Regions from separate parts of the Ensifer sp. Root127 genome, predicted to be linked through region 1. Evidence: riboswitches for the same ligand, from Rfam matches in the RefSeq annotation. Region 1 holds a riboswitch; each other region holds the start of a gene.
What was found. Region 1 has a riboswitch for thiamine pyrophosphate ahead of thiO (glycine oxidase ThiO). Riboswitches for the same ligand answer to the same signal wherever they lie in the genome.
Positions count from the first base shown of each region.

Region 1 (3,271 bases):
GGCATCGAAACCGAGCTCCATCACCGTCGTTGCATGCGAAGGGCGGCCGATGCCCGCATCGACAATCAGAGGCACGTCCGGGAAGTGTGCGCGCATCGACCTCAAGGCGGACAGGTTTTGCGGCCCCATGGCACTGCCGATCGGAGCACACCAGGGCATCAACACGCGGCAGTCAGCCTCCAGCAGGCGCTCGGCAACGACTAGATCGTCGGTCGTATAGGGAAAGACCTCGAAGCCTTCGTTCGAAAGGATCCGTGCGGCTTCGACCAGCGCGAACACATCCGGCTGCAATGTGTCGTGATTGCCGATCACTTCGAGCTTGATCCAGTTCGTCTTAAAAACCTCGCGCGCCATCTTGGCAGTGAGCACCGCCTCCTTGGCGGTGTGGCAGCCGGCGGTGTTCGGCAGTATTTTCGTCCCAAGCTCGCGGATCAGTTCGAAAAACGCACCTCCCGCTTTGCCGCCGGCCGTCTCTCTCCTCAAGGAGACCGTGATGATTTGTGTCCCTGAGGCCCGCACGGCGTCCGAAAGCACGGCTGGAGATGGATAGCCCGCTGTGCCCAGGAGCAGTCGAGAGGTAATTTCCGTGTCGTAGACTTGCAGCATGGTCAGCCACCTTTCATCGGCGAGAGAATTTCGATGCGATCATGGTCGCGTAAGCGCCATCGATCGCGGTCGGCCGCGTGAACGAGTTCGCCGTTGACAGCGGTCGCCAGCCAGCTTCCTTCATAGTCAAGTGCTGCCATCAGTTCGGCGAGCGTCGAGCAGGCGATCTCGTGCTCGTCGCCATTAATGTTAAGGTTCATCATAGAACTCCGATCTGTGGTCCGGGTTGAGCAGAAGTTCGGCAACGTCGTGCGCAAGGGCAGGCGAGAGCAGGAAACCGTGTCGATACATCCCGTTCACGGAATAGATCGAACCGCTTCTGGTGATCCTCGGCAGATTGTTGGGGTAGGCGGGGCGAATGCCAGTTCCGGTTTCGGTGATCTGCGCTTCGCCGAAGGCCGGGTGCAGGGCGTAGGCTGCGTTTAAGAGCTCCATCAGCGACCGTGCAGTGATGGGACCGGACAATTCGCTCTCTATCATTGTTGCCCCGACCATGAAGACGCCCTGGCGGCGTGGAACGACATAGATGGGGTGTCGTGGATGCAGGAAGCGCACTGGACGCGACAGCTGAATGTCGCCGGTGCGCAGATAGAGCATCTCACCACGCACGCCCCGCAGTGCCGCGTCATCCGGGAGCCTGGCACTGCCGGTGCAATCGATGCGCCAATCGACACGGCGATCGACGGTCGCATCCGTCATCTGGCCGAAGTGAAAACGCACGCCCATGGCCTCTAATGTGTCACGGAGCGAAGACAGCGCCTCTCTCGGATCGAGATGCGCTTCCCTCGGAAAGTAGAGTGCACGAGAGAAACGGCCGGCGAGATCCGGTTCCAATTTGGCTATCTGATCTGCATCAAGCCACCTGTACCCTGTGGTTCGTGTCGCGAAGCGATCGAGTTCGCGTGTGTCACGTGCGGCGGCGACGACGAGTGTCCCCTCTTGCGCGACTTTGTCGGGCAGCGCCGTCTGCCACCACTCAATAGCTGTCGCGCCGACGCGTTCGACCTTCTCGTCGGCACATTCGCGCTCACACCAGGGTGCCAGCATGCCTCCGGCAAACCAGGATGCCCCGGCGCCAATCCGTTCTGATTGTTCGACGACGTCGACCTCAATGCCGCGTCGTGCCAGCTCGTAGGCAGTGACAAGACCGACGACACCCGCTCCTTTAATGACCACCGGATTCATTCGGCAGCCGCTCGAGCAGATACTTGGTTGGCGCTGTAGGGCCATTCACCCATGCGCCGCTCTGCTAGCGGGCGTAGGTGTTGCCGTCTATGCCCGCGGTTTGGCTCGTGTACGACATCTGAAAAAACCATTGGCTGGCTCCAACCTTGACGTTTGGAGACCCAGATCTTGGAGCTGGAAAGATAGAGACACGTCCACGCGATAGCAAAGGAGCTGTCGCAAATGCCGTGGTTCCCACCGTCCCTACGCCAGCATGAACTGGATCAGGTTCAACGGGTCATTGCGCTGCGGTCGAAAGAGCCGATCCGCCCAGCAATATCTCAGCCCCTTGTCGGGACCCCCCTGGTGAATGAGCCGAGTTGAACGGCCAATGCCGTGCTTTGTCAAGCGTTGTTAGTTCATTCCCAACGGGGCAAAAACGTCATCCACATGCCATAGAGCATATCTTAATGCGTATCGCGCCGTGAGGAGGGAGGTGAAGCGTGAAGAAGCACGCCACGATTCATTTCGCCTGCAACGATCATCGCGACGGTTCATTCGCCGGAAAGGTCAATTTAGCGGCCTACGCGGAAAATGACTTGTGAACGCCAGGCATTGCTGAAGTCCGGTTCACCGTTGGCGATGATTTCATGCGTGTCCACCGCCGCAATTTCAAGTCGGAACGTCATATTGAGTCGGCGACTGGTGCTGGAATGCTTACGCCGATGGCGACATCGCGCCCGGACCAATCGTCATTCCGCCTGTACTGCCGATCAATCCGTCGCAGCTGCTCGCCGATTGGGTTATTCGAGTTCGGCGTTAGAGCAGCCAACCGCCTAGAGCGCCCTGGTCACGACCTGCGTTGCGACTCCGACCAGTAGACCCGCCAACGCCACGGCGGTTCCAAATCTCGCCACCTTCATACGGCGCCAGCGCGCGCCATCCCAATCATAGCTCATCAGATGCTCCGTCACGCGAAAGAACCGCAATCCATGGGGGCTGGATTACGGTTCCGAGTTACCGGCGGGGTACAGGAGGGCGACGGCAACGAACGAGAGCGTGCGTTCTGCCCGTTAATTTCTGGTTGGCGCACAGAGGCACCTTTTCGCCTCTAAGAATTTACTGCCATAATGAACTGGGTGTCAGCGCACGATACGCGGGCTAACGCTGGCGAGTACCTTGATGATGTCGTCCTCAAGGGTCTGACAGAGCGTTTCATACTCCTCGAGCATCGTGTGCTCGGGCGTCAGTTGTTCGCGTAGCTTGTCGCGCTTCATTGCTGCCTCGCCGTAAGCCTCAAGCAAATGGGTCATCGCGAGGAAGTTGGCATCGGAGATCTGTCTCCGGTGCCTTGGCAGCCGCATCATCATGCGGCCCCGCCCGATCTTTTCAAAGTCCATTGCGCTCCCAGCCTGCCGGCTCGGAGGGATTTTCTCCGACAAAACAGAAAGTAGCAACATGAACACGAACCGACGCATCAATGCGGCGGGCCTCGCGCTCG
Region 1 covers NZ_LMDX01000017.1:106,856-110,126, forward strand. The annotation lists gene ASD03_RS19310 (thiazole synthase) at 1-606, opposite strand, end outside; gene thiS (sulfur carrier protein ThiS) at 609-806, opposite strand; gene thiO (glycine oxidase ThiO) at 796-1,782, opposite strand; TPP riboswitch at 2,014-2,145, opposite strand; gene ASD03_RS41145 (hypothetical protein) at 2,607-2,729, opposite strand; gene ASD03_RS19325 (hypothetical protein) at 2,913-3,170, opposite strand.

Region 2 (3,271 bases), on a different contig from region 1:
CAAGGCCCGACTCGGCATAGGCCTGCACCGTGTCGTAGCCTTCGAAATCCGGTGCCTGGGGCAGGTAGCGAACGGTCGAGGACGGATGGCGGAAGACCTCGCCCGATTGCGCTTCGGCAAGACCGGCGGCGATCTTCATCAGCGTCGATTTGCCGGAACCGTTGCGCCCGACAAGGCAGATGCGATCCCCCGGCTCCACCTGCAGGTTGGCGCCGGCCAGAAGCGGCGTGCCACCGAAGGTCAGGAAGATATCGTCGAGTTTCAGAATGGGAGGCGCCAAGGCTCAGGCTCCGGAAAGGTCATAGGGGCGGGCGAGAACGATCGCCCGGCCGGTGTCGAGGGAAATGCGAAGGGGACCCTCCGCGACATTGGAAACGGTGCGCGAAGACCCGAACGGCAACGTGAAATCGGTGAGCGGATAACGCGCGTTGACGATCGTAAGCCCGATGAGATCGGTCAGTCCGAGGATCGAGAATAGGCTGCCCTTCGGCAGATCGATTTCGATCTCGCCTGCAAGCAGCGGATAGGCCTCCTCCTCACCCGAGGTCATGAACACCGGCAACCCACGTTCGGCCAGCGAAGCAGCCTGAAGCAGGTGCAGGAAGGCATGGTCGCTGCGTGATCCTCCGAGCGCGCCGGCAAAGATCAAGGCTTCGGCGCCACGCGACAGCGCCGCCTCGACAGCGATTTCGCCATCGGTCGCAGCCTTGGCGGCGGGATAGGGCTCGCGCGGGACATCGGCAAATTCCGCGAGCAGCGCCTCCTCGGTCGAATCGAAATCGCCCACCCAGACGTCGGGGGTCACGGATAGCACCCGCGCATGCCGCATGCCGCCATCGGCCGCAACGAAGCGGCTGCCTGCGAGCTGGCGCGCAAGGCGATCGGTCGGGGTCAGTGCACCGCCGAGCAGAATGGTGAAGGTGGATCGGGCCATGGCAAAGCCCATAGCGCAAAGGCACGGGCAAGGAAAAGCAAGAAAACCGAACAAGGGCGCGATCCGGCGATTTTGCGTCCTCGTTGTCAGTGATCTTCGGGCAAGGTATCGGGAAACAGCATCTCCGCATAGATCCCGGGGTTGGAATCGGGGATCTCGATGGCGCCGACCGTGCGTCGGTAGAATTCGGCCGGGCCGACGCCGCCGATGATGGCGTAACCGTAGCCTGCGTCACGCATCGCCGTCAGGCTCACGCGCAAGAGCGCCTCGCCGATCCCCGTCCGCGCATGGCCTCGTCGACGCCCGTCGGCCCGAAGAAACCGAGCGCTGTGACATCGTGGCAGGCAAAGCCGACGATCCGGTCCTCGAACACCGCGATGTGCATGCACGTCGGCGTCGATCTGAAGGCCGCCTCCGCCTCGCCCGCCCAGCCGGAGCCAAATGTCTGCTCGATCCAGGGAACAACAAGCTTCGTTCGGGTGCCATTGCGCGGTGAATGCCGATACCGTCAGCAAGCGGTGATCTCGCTTGTGCCGGCAGTGCATAAAGGCGAACGAGCATGTCAGTCATCGCAGGCTCCTTCGGCGTCTGCAAACTCTGCCGACGATTTTACCCCATGCGCCGCGGCGCGAAAATGCGGGGCGGGCGCTTTTGCCGTCCTCAAACTTCGCTTGCCATCAAACCGGCTCGGCGGTAAATCTCTACCCGCTCTAACGGGGTGCCTTCCGACCGCATGGCGGCCGAAGGCTGAGAGGCGTTGAACGCCAACCCGCGGAACCTGATCCGGCTCATACCGGCGGAGGGATTAGACGCGATCGGATCGATACGCCCTTTTCCCATGCAACATCATTTTTAGGGAGAGGTGCCTGCCATGTCCAATTCATCGCAACTCAAGGTTCTTAGCCGGCTAGCGCTTGCCGCGACGGCAGGACTTGTCTTCGCGGCCAATGCCGTTGCTGCCGACAAGACGCTGACCGTCTACACCTATGAAAGCTTCATCACCGAATGGGGGCCGGGTGCCAAGGTCGCCGAAGCTTTCGAGAAGACCTGCGAATGCAAGGTCACCTATGTCGGCGTCGCCGATGGCGTCGAGCTTCTGACCCGCCTCAAGCTCGAAGGCGCGGCCTCCAAGGCCGACATCGTGCTCGGCCTCGATACAAACCTCGTCGCCGAGGCCAAGGCCACCGGCTTCTTCGCGCCGCACGGCATCGAGCCTGCCAACGTCAAGGTACCCGGCGACTTCACCGACGACACCTTCCTTCCCTATGACTACGGCCATTTCGCCGTCGTCTACGACACCCAGACCTTGAAGACGCCGCCGAAGAGCCTGAAGGAACTGGTCGAAGGCGACGCCTCTCAGAAGATCGTCATCGAGGATCCGCGCACCTCGACGCCGGGCCTCGGTCTGCTTCTCTGGGTCAAGGCCGTCTATGGCGACGAAGCCGGCGCCGCCTGGGCCAAGCTCAAGGACAGGGTACTGACCGTAACGCCGGGCTGGTCGGAAGCCTATGGCCTCTTCACCAAGGGCGAAGCGCCGATGGTGCTTTCCTACACCACGTCGCCCGCCTACCACATGGTGGCGGAAAACACCGACCGCTACCAGGCGGCCGAATTCTCGGAAGGTCACTACATCCAGATCGAAGTTGCCGGCATGACCAAGAGCGCCAAGGAGCCGGAGCTTGCCAAGCAGTTTCTCGCCTTCATGACCGGCCCGGAGTTCCAGTCGATCATTCCGACGACCAACTGGATGATGCCGGTCGCGGCGACCAAGGAGCCGCTGCCGGAGGCTTTTAGCAAGCTGGTCAATCCGGAGAAGACTTTCCTGCTGCCGTCGGAAGAGGTGGCGGCGAACCGCAAGGCCTGGATCGACGAATGGCTGGCCGCCATTAGCAAGAACTGAGGCGCATTTGTTCGCGCCTGCCGAAAATCGCATCACGATGACCGCCGGGACTTTAAGTCTCGGCGGTATCCTGCTGTTTGTCGGCCTGGCGATTGCAGCCCTTTTGCTCCAGAGCGGTGACTTCGGCAACAGCGTGCTGTTCGATGCCTATATCTGGCGGGTAACGCGCTTCACCTTGCTGCAGGCGAGCCTTTCGACGCTGCTTTCCGTTGTTCTTGCCATCCCGATCGCACGGGCGCTTGCGCGCCGGCCGAGCTTTCCCGGCCGCGTCTGGGTTCTGCGGGTGATGGCCCTGCCGCTCGGCCTGCCCGTGCTTGTCGGCGCGCTCGGGCTGATCGAGATCTGGGGCCGGCAGGGCGCGCTCAACACCGCCCTCGCCGGCCTCGGGCTGCAGCAGCCGATCAGCATCTACGGCCTTTTCGGCATCCTGCTCGCCC
Region 2 covers NZ_LMDX01000052.1:253,387-256,657, forward strand. The annotation lists gene ASD03_RS33725 (ABC-F family ATP-binding cassette domain-containing protein) at 1-280, opposite strand, end outside; gene ASD03_RS33730 (thiamine diphosphokinase) at 284-934, opposite strand; partial or broken gene ASD03_RS33735 (GNAT family N-acetyltransferase) at 1,021-1,504, opposite strand; TPP riboswitch at 1,639-1,756, shown strand; gene thiB (thiamine ABC transporter substrate binding subunit) at 1,806-2,834, shown strand; gene thiP (thiamine/thiamine pyrophosphate ABC transporter permease ThiP) at 2,866-3,271, shown strand, end outside.
Region 2: it holds a riboswitch for thiamine pyrophosphate, as region 1 does, so the genes downstream of both, thiB (thiamine ABC transporter substrate binding subunit) here and thiO (glycine oxidase ThiO) in region 1, are expected to answer to the same signal.

Region 3 (3,271 bases), on a different contig from region 1:
GCAGCACCAATGCCGGAGGTGATGTGGTCGTAGCCGGGGGCGATGTCGGTCGTCAGCGGCCCAAGCGTATAGAACGGTGCCTCGCCACAGACAGCGAGCTGCTTGTCCATGTTTTCCTTGATCTTGTGCATCGGCACGTGGCCGGGGCCCTCGATCATCACCTGGCAGTCTTTCGCCCAGGCGATCTTCGTCAGCTCGCCCAGCGTTTCCAGTTCGGCAAATTGCGCCGCGTCATTGGCATCGGCGATCGAGCCCGGGCGCAGGCCGTCGCCGAGCGAAAACGAGACGTCATAGGCGCGGCAGATGTCGCAGATCTCTTCGAAGTGCTCGTAGAGAAAGCTCTCCTTGTGGTGGTGCAGGCACCACTTCGCCATGATCGAGCCGCCGCGCGAGACGATGCCGGTGACCCGGTCGACCGTCAGCGGGATATAGTGCAGCCGGACACCGGCATGGATGGTGAAGTAGTCGACCCCCTGTTCCGCCTGCTCGATCAGCGTATCGCGATAGACCTCCCAGCTCAGATCCTCGGCGATGCCGTTGACCTTTTCCAGCGCCTGGTAGAGCGGCACGGTGCCGATCGGCACGGGCGAGTTGCGGATGATCCATTCGCGGATGTTGTGAATGTTGCGGCCGGTCGACAGGTCCATGACCGTGTCTGCGCCCCAGCGGGTCGCCCAGACCATCTTCTCCACTTCCTCGGCCATCGACGAAGTGACGGCGGAGTTGCCGATATTGGCATTGATCTTCACCAGGAAATTCCGGCCGATGATCATCGGCTCGGACTCCGGGTGGTTGATGTTGGCCGGAAGCACGGCGCGACCGCTGGCGATCTCCTGGCGGACGAATTCGGGGGTGACGTGATCGGGGATATGGGCACCAAAGCTTTCGCCGTCGCGTAGCGTGACGCGTGCAGCGTCGCGGCCAAGGTTCTCGCGGATGGCGACGAACTCCATCTCGGGCGTGATGATGCCGGCCCGCGCATAGGCAAGCTGCGTCACCGCGCGCCGCCCGGTCGCGCGCAAGGGCGCGTGGCGGAAGGGAAAGGTCGGCGTCAGCCGGTCGCCGGAGGCAAAGCCGTTGTCTTCCGGCCGCACGTCGCGTCCGTCATAGGCTTCGACATCACCGCGAGCGATGATCCAGTTGCGGCGCGGTCGTGGCAAACCGTCCTCGATGCGGATGTTGGCATCTTCTACGGTGTAGGGACCGGAGGCGTCGTAGACGGTGACCGGCGGCTCGCCCGACGTCGGGTGCAGGGTGATTTCGCGCATGGGAACGCGGATGTCGGGATGGATCGTGCCTGGCTTGTAGACCTTTTTCGAGGCGGGAAGCGGGCCTTTTGTGACCGAGAGTTCTGCGGGTTTGGTGGCAATATTCATGATGAGGCTCCAAGTTTGCGGTTGGAGACCCAGTTCTGAAGCCGGAAGGAAAAGACATGTTCGCCTGAAATTCCGCGCGAATGACGGAATCGTGGCGTCAATGTCTGCACCGTCCCTACGCCAGTATGAACTGGATCAGGTTCAACGGGTCACTGCGCCTCGGTCGGCAAAGCCGATCCGCCCAGCAGTATCTCAGCCCCTTGACGGGACCCCCCTGGTGAATGCCTAGAGATAGCCATCGATCCGGATGCGCAGTCAAGCGTTAATCCGAAGGTTGCGTGTCAGGCCTGTTGATTGCCCGGTAGAGCGTTTCCGGATGAGACGAAGCCGCGGGCACGCTCGTTCTTTTGGTTTTTGCGCATTTCCTGACGGAAAACCGCTCCGCACTTTTCCTGGAAATGCGCTAGCGGCCGGACTTCTCTGATCCCCGGCGATCGGCATAATCCGCACGGTTGATGCCGTGCCGCTGCAGCTTGTCATAGAAGGTCTTGCGCGGAATGCCGAGCGCTTCGATCGTCGCCTTGACGTCGCCGTGCTGCGCCCGCAGCGCTTCTTTCAGAATTTCCGCCTCGTAGCGCTCGATCCGCTCGGGCAGGCCGGCACTGGTCGGCGCCGCGGCAATCGGTTGGCCGAGCGAACCTTCGACGCCAAGGGCGACGCGCTCAGCGAAGTGCGAGAGCTCGCGCACATTGCCCGGCCAGGAATGAGACATCAGATAGTGGCTGACGGCCGGCGAAAGCGTCGGCACGTCGCGCTTGAAACGCTCGGCTGCCCGCGTCAGGAAATGCGAGAAGAGAAGGGGGATATCGTCCCGGCGTTCGCGCAGCGGCGGGATCGACAGGGTGACGACGTTCAGCCGGAAATAGAGATCCTCGCGAAAATCGCCCCGCTGGGCCGGGTCGCCGAGGTCGATCTTGGCCGCGGCGATGACCCGGATATCGACGGGGCGCACGATATTGGTGCCAAGCGGCGTGATCTCACGGGCTTCAAGCACTCGCAGCATCTTGACCTGCGTTGCCGGCGGCATCGCCTCGATCTCGTCGAGGAAAAGCGTGCCGCCGCTCGCATGCTCGATACGGCCGACGCGCTTCTTCAGGGCACCGGTGAAGGCGCCGGGCTCGTGGCCGAAAAGCTCGCTCTCGATTACCGTTTCCGGCAGTGCGCCGCAGTTCAGCGCCACGAAGTTGCCGTTGCGGCGCCGGCTCCAATTGTGCAGCAGCGTCGCCACCACCTCCTTGCCGCTGCCGGTTTCGCCGGCAACAAGCACATCCACGTCGGTGTCGGCGATATGCCGCAAGGTCTGGCGCAGCCGTTCCATGACCGGTGTCTGGCCAATCAGCGGCAGGCTCTCACCGGCGACTTCGGCTGCGCGTTTCAGCGCGCGGTTTTCCATCACCAGCCGGCGTTTTTCCAAGGCGCGGCGTGCGCTCTGCACCAGACGGTCGGCGGCAAAGGGTTTCGGGATGAAATCATAGACGCCGTCCTTAATGGCCTGAACGGCCATCGGGATATCGCCGTGGCCGGTGACCAGAATGACGGGCAGGTCGGGGTCGAAGTCGGCGATCCGGCGAAACAGCGTGAGGCCGTCGATCCCGGGCATGCGGATATCGCTGACGACGATGCCGTCAAAATCCGGGTTGAGGATTGCGAGCGCTTCCGCCGCGCCGGGAAAGGCGGAGACCGCGAGGCCGGCAAGCTCCAGCGTCTGCTTCATCGCCCGCCTGAGTTCGCTGTCGTCGTCGACGAGGCATACGGATTGCTGCATCGCTCAGGCCCTCTTCAAACGCACGGTGAAGACGGTGCCTTCTGGGCCGGTCTTGACCTCGATGTCGCCGCCATAGTCAGCGACAATCTCCTTGGAGATGGCAAGGCCGAGACCGAGGCCTTCATCCTTG
Region 3 covers NZ_LMDX01000054.1:326,249-329,519, reverse strand. The annotation lists gene thiC (phosphomethylpyrimidine synthase ThiC) at 1-1,376, opposite strand, end outside; TPP riboswitch at 1,471-1,602, opposite strand; gene ASD03_RS36685 (sigma-54 dependent transcriptional regulator) at 1,780-3,141, opposite strand; gene ASD03_RS36680 (sensor histidine kinase) at 3,145-3,271, opposite strand, start outside.
Region 3: it holds a riboswitch for thiamine pyrophosphate, as region 1 does, so the genes downstream of both, thiC (phosphomethylpyrimidine synthase ThiC) here and thiO (glycine oxidase ThiO) in region 1, are expected to answer to the same signal.